3 regions of the Kribbella sp. NPDC026596 genome follow, and region 2 is predicted to be linked to each of the others. Evidence: riboswitches for the same ligand, from Rfam matches in the RefSeq annotation. Region 2 holds a riboswitch; each other region holds the start of a gene.

Region 1 (3,267 bases), on a different contig from region 2:
CCGCGGCCTCGCCGGACTTGCGGGCGTAGCCATCGCGGCGACGGTCGACCGCGGGCGGGGCGGCCGAGCCCGGCAGCGACATCCCGAGTGCTTCGGCGGAAGCGGCCATCGTGTTGGCGGTGTACATCCCGCCGCAGGCGCCCTCACCGGGGCAGATCGCGCGCTCGACCGCGTCGACCTCGTCCTGGGTGATCAGGCCGCGAACACACGCGCCGACCGCCTCGAACGCGTCGATGATCGTGACGTCCTTGTCGCCGAGCTTGCCCGGCATGATCGACCCGGCGTACAGGAACACCGACGCCAGGTCGAGCCGGGCCGCGGCCATCAGCATGCCGGGCAGCGACTTGTCGCAACCGGCCAGCAGCACCGAGCCGTCGAGTCGCTCGGCCTCCATCACGGTCTCGACCGAGTCGGCGATGATCTCGCGGCTGACGAGTGAGTAGTGCATGCCGACGTGGCCCATCGAGATGCCGTCGGACACGCTGATCGTGCCGAACTCGAGCGGATAGCCGCCGGCCGCGTGCACGCCTTCCTTGACCGCCTTCGCGAGCCGGTCCAGGGACAGGTTGCACGGGGTGATCTCGTTCCAGCTCGAGGCGACCCCGACCTGCGGCTTCGCCCAGTCGTCGTCCCCCATCCCCACCGCCCGGAGCATCCCTCGGCTGGCGGTGGCTTCCAGGCCATCGGTCACTGTCCGGCTACGAGGCTTCACATCGACCATGCCGCTCACTCTATTCGGTTGCCTACGCTGTGCCAGGTGAACCGACTCGAGGCTTACATCGACGGATGGCGGCGGCATGACATCCCGGCCGTGCTGGAGACGTTGACCGACGACTGCGTTGTGATCGAGTGCTACGGACCTGTCTATCGCGGCCGAGCGCGGGTCGAGCAGTGGATGAAGGCTTGGTTCGGAGCCGGCGGGACGGTCGACGGGTGGCAGATCACCTCGTCGGCGACCGCAGGTGAGGTGCTGGTCGTCGAGTGGCATTTCGAGTGCACGTGGAAGGGCTCGCCGGGGGCGTTCGACGGCTCGACTGTCGCGCGGCTCGACGGGGATCGGATCGTGTATCTGCGTGAGTACGCGACCACCGCACCGCTCTACGACTGGACCGGCAGCTGGCGGGACTAGGCTGGGATCACCGCGACTGGCGAGGGTGGAGTACCACCGGGGAGCGGAATCAACCAGCAAGGCGTCGTCCGCCTGGGCGCCTCCGATCTCGGAGGTGCTTGATGCGTTATGGGATGAATCCACATCAGACCGCGGACATGGTGGCGACTGGGCCGCGCGCTCCGTTCACGGTGGTCTCTGGCCAGCCGTCGTACATCAACGTGCTGGATGCGCTCACCGGGTGGCAGCTCGTGCGCGAGGGTGCGGAGGCGTTCGGGATGCCGGCGGCTGCGTCGTACAAGCATGTGTCGCCGGCTGGGGCGGCGTTGGGCTCGTCGGTGAGCGCGGCCTATCTCCGCGCTCGCGATCCCGATCCGAAGTCGTCGTACGGCGACTTTGTCGCGGTCTCGCATCCGGTCGACGCGGAGCTCGCCGGGGTGCTCAAGCGCGTCGTGTCGGACGGGATCATCGCGCCTGGGTACGACGAAGGCGTGGTCGGGACCTTGGCGGCGAAGAAGCGTGGGAGCTTCCTGGTGCTGGAGGCCGACCCGGCGTTCGAGCCGCCGGCGGCGGAGGTCCGCGAGTTCTACGGACTGCGGCTGACGCAGCGGCGGGACGACGTACCGCTGACTCGTGAGCTGCTGGATCCGGCGGTGCCGGAGGCCGCGGGGCGGGACTTGGTGCTGGGGTTGATCGTCGCCCGTTACACCCAGTCGAACACTGTGGTGATGGTGAAGGACGGCATGACGATTGGCGTCGGTGCCGGGCAGCAGTCGCGCGTGGACTGCACACGACTGGCCGGCGAGAAGGCTCAGGCGTGGTGGGCCCGGCACTCGACGGAACCGTTGACCGGCGTCTCGATGGCGTCCGACGGCGCGCTTCCGTTCGTCGACAACATCGAGGAAGCGCACCGGCACGGCGTCACGCACATCGCCGAGCCCGGCGGCTCGATCCGGTCGGACGAGGTCGCGGCGGCGTGCGCCGAGCGTGGGATCAGCTGGTCACCGACCGGCGTACGCCTGTTTCGTCACTAGACCGGGGAGGTCTCGCGGGGCTTGGCTTCGGGGGCCGGACCGCCTTCGAGTTGGATGTCCGGGACGATCCGGTCGAGCCACTTCGGCAGCCACCAGGCCCGGTCGCCGAGCAGCGTCATCACCGACGGGACGAGGATCATCCGGACGATGCTGGCGTCGATCAGGACCGCGACGGCCATGCCGACCGCGAGCATCTTCACGGTCGGGTCGTCGTCGAGGACGAAGCTCAGGAACACCACGATCATGATCGCCGCCGCGGTCGTGATCACCCGGGCCGTCGCGCCGATCCCGATGGCCACGGCGCGATGGCTGTCCTTCGTCACCAGCCAGGCCTCGTGGACGCGGGACAGCAGGAAGACCTCGTAGTCCATCGACAGCCCGAACACGATCGCGAACATCAGCATCGGGACGAACGACGGGATCGGCACCTTCTCGTCGATGCCGACCAGGGAGGATCCCCAGCCCCACTGGAAGACCGCGACGATCACGCCGTACGCGGCGCCGACCGACAGCAGGTTGAGGACCGCGGCCTTGACCCCGATCAGCAGCGAGCGGAAGGCGACCGTGAGCAGCAGGAAGGCCAGCAGGACGACCGCGCCGATCAGCCACAGCATCCGGCCGGCCACCTTCTCGGTGAAGTCGACGTACCCGGCGGTGGTGCCGACGACGTACGTGGGCTCGTTCTGCCCCGCGAGTACGTCGTCGCGGATCCGGTTGACCAGATCCTCGGTGTCCGCCGACGACGGCGAGGTGGTCGGAATGACGGTGATGATCGCCGTCGTACCGGCTTGGTTCGTGCTCGCGGGCTGTACGGCCGCAACGCCGGGGGTCTTCTGCAGCGTGGAGGTGAGTCCGGTCAGCAGGGTCTGGTTGTCGCTCGCGCTGCCGGACGGGAGCTGTACGACGACCGTCAGCGGACCGTTGGCGCCCGGTCCGAACCCTTGCGCGACCAGGTCGTACGCCTTCCGGCTCGAGTCCCCGGCCGGATCGGTGCCCGCATCGAGCTGGCCCAGATTCATCGAGAACAGCGGGATGGCGAGAATCAGCAGCACCAGGGTGGCGACGATGCCGTACGGCCAGGGCCGGTCGCTCACCTTGCGTCCCCACCGGGCGAAGGCGCTCTGC
Region 2 (3,267 bases):
ACGAGCGAGTCGCCGTCGCCGCACCTGACCCGGGCCGCCGGGTTCTACGTCTGGTCCCAGGTCGAGCCGGGGCATGGTTGCCCGATCTCGATGACGTACGCCGCGGTCCCCGCGCTCAGGGCGGACGAGCGGCTGGCGAAGGAGTGGATCCCGCAGCTCGCCTCGACGTCGTACGACGTACGCCGGTTGCCGGCCGCGGAGAAGTCCGGGGTCCTCGCGGGGATGGGGATGACCGAGAAGCAGGGTGGCTCGGACGTCCGGGCGAACCTGACCACCGCGACACCGGCCGGGGACGACGGTGAGTACCAGCTGAACGGGCACAAGTGGTTCTGCTCGGCGCCGCAGGTCGACCTCTTCCTGGTACTCGCGCAGGCGCCGGACGGGCTGAGTTGCTTCGTCGTGCCGCGGGTGCTTGCCGATGGCAACCGGAACACGTTCGCGCTGCAGCGGCTGAAGGACAAGCTCGGGAACCGCTCGAACGCGTCCAGCGAGGTCGAGTTCCACAACACCATCGGCTACCGCCTCGGCGACGAGGGCGCGGGTGTCCGCACCATCATCGAAATGGTCGCCGCAACCAGACTCGACTGTGTATTGGGCTCGGCGGCTCTCCAAAGACGCGCCCTGGTCGAGGCCCTCTGGCACACCCGCCACCGCTCGGCGTTCGGTGGGTTGCTCGCCGACAAGCCGGCGATGCGGAACGTCCTCGCGGACCTGGCGCTCGAGAGTGAGGCGGCGACCGCGCTGGGGATGCGTCTTGCTGCTGCTGTCGATGCCTCCCAGAACGGTGATGAACAAGCGGCCGCATTCCGGCGGATTGCGCTGCCGCTCGCGAAGTTCTGGGTTTGTAAGCGGACTCCGTTCATGGTGGCTGAGGCGTTGGAGTGTCTGGGTGGGAACGGGTTCGTGGAGGAGTCCGGGCTGCCTTTGCTGTTCCGGGAGTCGCCGTTGAACTCGATCTGGGAAGGCTCCGGCAACGTCAACGCTCTCGACGTACTGCGAGCCCTCAGGAGGCCTGAGTCGCTGGAGGCTTGGCTGCTCGAGGTGGGCGCGGCGCGGGGTGCCGATCAGCGCCTCGACGCGGCCGTGAACGACGTACTGCAAGCGCTTGCTGACGCAGCGGACGCCGAAGCAGGAGCCCGTCGGCTGGCGGCGCGGATGGCCCTGTGCCTGCAGGCGTCACTGCTCGTGCGGCACTCGACGCCCGAGGTCGCGGACGCGTTCGTCGCGTCGCGGCTGGCCAACGACTGGGGCGGTGTGTTCGGGACGCTCCCGCGGACGACACCGTTCCCGCTGATCATCGAGCGCGCGATAGGGTGACCGCGTCGCGACTGGCGCGCTGAGGTGGAGAACCACCGGGGAGCGAAAACCGTCGGCACCGTGCGCCTGGGTGCCTTCGACCCACTGCAACCGCAGGAGAGACAACGATGACTCAACCCTTCGATGCCGCCGCCGCATCGGCCGCGTACCGCAACGCGCTCGAGGTGATCGGCGCTGTGGAACCGACCATCGCCGGTGCGATCAAGGCCGAACTGGCCGACCAGCGATCCTCGCTGAAGCTGATCGCGAGCGAGAACTACGCCTCCCCCGCCACCTTGCTGACGATGGGCAACTGGCTCTCGGACAAGTACGCCGAGGGCACCATCGGGCACCGTTTCTACGCCGGCTGCCAGAACGTCGACACCGTCGAGCAGACCGCGGCCGACCACGCGACGGCTCTGTTCGGCGCGCCGCACGCCTACGTCCAGCCGCATTCCGGCATCGACGCGAACCTGGTCGCCTTCTGGGCGATCCTGGCCCAGCGGATCGAGTCCCCGGCGCTGGCCGAGGTCGGCGCCAAGCACGTCAACGACCTGTCCGACGAGGACTGGACCAAGCTCCGCAAGGCGCTCGGCGACCAGAAGATGCTCGGCATGTCGCTGGACGCCGGCGGTCACCTGACCCACGGCTTCCGGCCGAACATCTCCGGCAAGATGTTCAACCAGCACTCCTACGGCACCGACCCGGCCACCGGGCTGCTCGACTACGACGAGGTGGCGCGGAAGGCTCGCGAGTTCAAGCCGCTGATCCTGATCGCCGGCTACTCGGCGTACCCGCGGAGGATCAACTTCGCGAAGATGCGCGAGATCGCCGACGAGGTCGGTGCGACGCTGATGGTCGACATGGCCCACTTCGCCGGTCTGGTCGCGGGCAAGGTTTTCACCGGCGACTTCGACCCGATCCCGCACGCGCACGTCACCACGACCACCACGCACAAGTCGCTGCGTGGTCCCCGCGGCGGCATGGTGCTCTGCCAGCCCGAGTACGCCGACTCCGTCGACCGTGGTTGCCCGATGGTGCTGGGCGGCCCGCTCGGCCAGACGATGGCCGCGAAGGCGGTCGCGCTGGCCGAGGCCCGGCAGCCTTCGTTCCAGGTGTACGCGCAGGCGGTGGCTGACAACGCGGTCACGCTGGCCGAGGGCCTGATGAAGCGGGGCGTGAAGCTGGTGACGGACGGTACGGAGAACCACCTGGTCCTGCTCGACGTCTCGTCGTACGGCATCACCGGGCGCCAGGCCGAGTCCGCGCTGCTCGACGCCGGCATCGTGACCAACCGGAACGCCGTACCGCGCGACCCGAACGGCGCCTGGTACACCTCGGGCGTCCGGATCGGCACACCGGCGCTGACCACGCGCGGCTTCGGCGCCGACGAGTTCGACCGGGTCGCCGAGCTGATCGTCGACGTGCTCTCCTCGACCACGCCGACGACGACGTCCGCCGGTGCGCCGTCCAAGGCGAAGTACGTGCTCGCCGACGGCGTCGCGGACAAGACCCGGGCGGCCTCGGCCGAGATGCTCGACAAGCACCCGCTGTACCCGGGCCTCGAGCTCAGCTGAGTTCCACGGCGCCCGCTCCCACGCTCGTGGGAGCGGGCGTTTTCCGTTGCGGCATCAGTACGGCGCCCAGCACCGCGCCGGCGACCGCGACCGCTGCCGAGACCCACACGGTCGTGTTCAGGCTGATCATGGACGCGTCCCGAACATCGGCCAGCCCGGTGAGCCAGACGTGGTTGCGACCGAATCCGGCAATGGCGGTATCCACTTAGTGGCTCGGTGTTCAGCCAGTCCTCCGGCAAGCCGCGTTCCGCTGCCATCTCGCGCGCCCCGTCCACAGCGACCCCGTCGCGCGTGACGGGGTCGATGTCCTGGGTGCGGCGCGGGTCGCCGCCCGAGGTGACCGCGATCGCAGCCCCTCCGACGATGAAGACCGACGCGGAGACGCCGCGCCTGT
Region 3 (3,267 bases), on a different contig from region 2:
TAGGAGCAGTCATGACACCTGAGCCTCAGCAGACCACCCGCCGCGATGACGGGTTCGATCTCGGTGACACCGTCGCGCTGGTGCACGGCCCGGCCACCGATGCCGACGCCGAGCGCGTCGTCCGCGAAACGCTCACGAAGGCCGGCGTACGCACCATCTCCGACGGGCCGGCGGAGGTGACTGTCTGGCTCGGCGGGAGCGCGAGCACGCTCGAGCAGCTCGGTGTCGCGCCGGCCGGTTTGCTGCCGGCCGAGGGGTACGTCGTGGCCGTCGGCGCTCAGCAGGTCGTGCTCGACGGGGTCGATGCCCGCGGCATCTACTACGCCGCGCAGACCTTCGCACAGCTTGTCCAGGGCAACCATGTGGACGGCGTCGAGATCCGCGACTGGCCGACGATGCGGTACCGCGGGTCGATCGAAGGCTTCTACGGTACGCCGTGGTCGCACGCGGACCGGCTCGATCACCTGGACTACCTCGGCGCGCACCGGATGAACACCTACGAGTACGCCCCGAAGGACGACCCGTACCACCGCGAGCAGTGGCGCGACCCGTACCCGGCGGACAAGCTGGCCGAGCTCGGCGAGCTGATCGATCGCGCCCGGCGGAACAAGGTCGACTTCACCTTCGCGCTCTCGCCGGGCCTGTCGATGCGCTACACCGACGACGCCGACTTCCGGGCGTTGATCGCGAAGTTCGAGGCGCTGTACGCGCTGGGTGCGCGGGCGTTCAACGTGGCCCTGGACGACATCGAGTACGAGACATGGCACAGCGCCGACGACGAGGAGAGGTACGCCCCCGGCGGCGGTGGGGCAGGGCTCGCGCAGAGCGAGCTGCTGAACCGGATCCAGCGCGAGTGGGTCGAGACCAAGGCGGACCTCGCGCCGCTGCAGATGGTCCCGACCGAGTACTACAACGTCGACGAGACGCCGTACAAGCAGGCGCTGCGAGAGCAGATGGACGGTGCGGTGGTCGTGCACTGGACCGGTATCGGCGTCGTACCGGAGGCGATCACCAGCGCCCAGGCGGCTGAGGCGAAGGCGGTGTTCGGGCACGACATCCTGATCTGGGACAACTACCCGGTCAACGATTACGCGGCCGGGCGGATCCTGCTCGCGGCGTACAGCGGCCGCGAGCCGGGCCTCGCGGACCACGTCGTCGGCGTGATCTCGAACCCGATGAACCAGGCCGGGGCCAGCAAGCTCGCCCTCTACTCGTTCGCGGAGTTCGGCTGGAACCCGGCGACGTACGACGAGCAGGCGTCCTGGCACCGCGCGATCGCGGAAACGGCCGGGGGAGACGCCGAGACGATCGCGGCGCTCGAGATCTTCGCCGACCTCACCACCTACGACGGGAAGCTTCATCTCGCGAACGCCCCGGCGCTGACCGCGAAGACCGCCGCGTTCTGGCGGACCTGGGATGCGGGTGACCTGGCCGGCGCGATCGCGGACCTCGAGCCGTACCTCGAAGCGATCGAGAACGCTCCGGGTCAGATTCGCCAGGGCGTGATCGACCCGGCGTTCGCCGACGAGGCGGATGCCTGGCTCGACGCGGCCTTCTACTGGGGTCAGGCGCTGCGCCAGGCCCTTCGCGTCCTCGAAGCCGGCGCCGAAGGCAACAGCTCGGACGTCGCCACCGGCCGGGACCAGATCAACCACCTGGTCACGCAGGCCGAGGAGATCCGTGACATCCGGCTCCCGCACTCCAAGACCCACCCACGCATCGGCGACGGCGTTGCCGACACCTTCATCAGCCGGGTGACCGACTCGGTATCCTGAGCGATGGACCGCGACTGGCGTTGAGGTGGAAGACCACCGGGGAACGGTCTGCCGGAGATCCGGCTGCGCCGCGCGCCTGGGCATCTGACCTGTAGTCGACGCCCGAAGGAGCGCGCCATGACCGCTGAACTGATGATCGGGACCCACCTCGCCGCCGAGATGGTGGCGAAGGCGGCCGAGCGAGCCCGCGAACTGCGGGAGCGGACGGGCGTGCAGCCGTGTCTGGCGACCGTACTGGTGGGGGACGACGCCGCGTCGGCGACGTACGTGCGGATGAAGCAGAACCGGTCGAAGAAGGCCGGGATCGCGTCGCGGAGCGTCGTACTGCCCGCGGAGACGACGACCGAGGAGTTGGTCGCCGAGGTGACCAAGCTGTCCCAGGACCCCGAGGTGCACGGGATCCTGCTGCAGCACCCGGTGCCGGCACAGATCGACGAGCGGGCCGCGTTCGAGGCGATCGACCCGGGCAAGGACGTCGACGGCGTGACGATGCGGTCGTTCGCCGCGATGGCGTTCGGCGATCCCGGGTTCCGGTCCGCGACGCCCGGCGGGATCATGCGCCTGCTCGAGGCGTACGACGTACCGATCGCCGGAGCACACGCGGTCGTCATCGGCCGCAGCCCGATCCTCGGCAAGCCGGTCGGGATGTTGCTGCTGGCATCGAATGCGACCGTCACCTACACGCACTCGCGGACCACGGACCTGCCGGACATCGTCCGCACCGCGGACATCGTGATCGCCGCGGTCGGCAAGCCGAACTTCGTCCGCGGCGACTGGCTCAAGCCGGGCGCGGTCGTGGTCGACGCCGGGTACAACGAGGGCAACGTCGGTGACGTCCACTTCGAGGAGGCGGCCCAGGTCGCCCGCCTGATCACGCCGGTTCCGGGCGGTGTCGGGCCGATGACGATCGCCCTGCTGCTGGAGCAGGCCGTCGACGCCGCCGAGGCTCAGGCGGGGTGAGTCAGCGGTCGCACCCGCCGTCCTTGTCCCGGCGGGAGTGCGGCCGGGCGAGATCGTCGATGCCCTTGTAGGCGTACGGATCGGTCCCGGCCACCATCACGATGTCGCGGTAGTCGTGCTTGCCGACATGGACTCCGGATGGCACGGACTGCCAGGGGAGGAGCGACTCCGCGCTCATGTAGTGGCTGGCGAGCGCCCGGCGGAGTCCGTGCCGGCCGGTGTTCGGCAGTGATCGGTGCAGCAGGTAGCCGTTGAAGATCACCGCCGAACCCGCGGGCACCTCGACCGGGACCGCATCGCCGTCGGTGTACGGGAAGTCGAACGCCTCCACCGTGCAGTCGAAGCGGAGATCGTCCTGCTCCCGGTCGGGATAGATGACCCCGCGACGATGGGAGCCCGGTAGAACCCACAGGCAGCCGTTCTCCACGGTGGCATCGTCGAGCGCGATCCACACCGCGGTCAGCGAGCGATCCCTGGTCGGGATGAAGAACTCGTCCTGGTGCCACGCCTGGCCCGGTTTCCCCTCGGGCTT

Evidence for each region. Region 2 has a riboswitch for ZMP and ZTP ahead of AB0E63_RS39255 (glycine hydroxymethyltransferase). Riboswitches for the same ligand answer to the same signal wherever they lie in the genome.
Region 1: another riboswitch for ZMP and ZTP. It lies ahead of AB0E63_RS36300 (5-aminoimidazole-4-carboxamide ribonucleotide transformylase); the one in region 2 lies ahead of AB0E63_RS39255 (glycine hydroxymethyltransferase).
Region 3: another riboswitch for ZMP and ZTP. It lies ahead of AB0E63_RS02945 (tetrahydrofolate dehydrogenase/cyclohydrolase catalytic domain-containing protein); the one in region 2 lies ahead of AB0E63_RS39255 (glycine hydroxymethyltransferase).

Annotation. Positions count from the first base shown of each region.
Region 1 is NZ_JBEZYF010000064.1:8,384-11,650, reverse strand. Features, by position in the region: gene ilvD (dihydroxy-acid dehydratase) at 1-721, opposite strand, end outside; gene AB0E63_RS36305 (nuclear transport factor 2 family protein) at 758-1,129, shown strand; ZMP/ZTP riboswitch at 1,132-1,214, shown strand; gene AB0E63_RS36300 (5-aminoimidazole-4-carboxamide ribonucleotide transformylase) at 1,231-2,142, shown strand; gene AB0E63_RS36295 (MMPL family transporter) at 2,139-3,267, opposite strand, start outside.
Region 2 is NZ_JBEZYF010000076.1:30,186-33,452, reverse strand. Features, by position in the region: gene AB0E63_RS39260 (acyl-CoA dehydrogenase family protein) at 1-1,317, shown strand, start outside; ZMP/ZTP riboswitch at 1,317-1,396, shown strand; gene AB0E63_RS39255 (glycine hydroxymethyltransferase) at 1,425-2,873, shown strand; gene AB0E63_RS39250 (hypothetical protein) at 2,866-3,078, opposite strand.
Region 3 is NZ_JBEZYF010000003.1:25,531-28,797, reverse strand. Features, by position in the region: gene AB0E63_RS02955 (NUDIX hydrolase) at 1-3, shown strand, start outside; gene AB0E63_RS02950 (beta-N-acetylglucosaminidase domain-containing protein) at 12-1,775, shown strand; ZMP/ZTP riboswitch at 1,776-1,864, shown strand; gene AB0E63_RS02945 (tetrahydrofolate dehydrogenase/cyclohydrolase catalytic domain-containing protein) at 1,893-2,735, shown strand; gene AB0E63_RS02940 (phytanoyl-CoA dioxygenase family protein) at 2,737-3,267, opposite strand, start outside.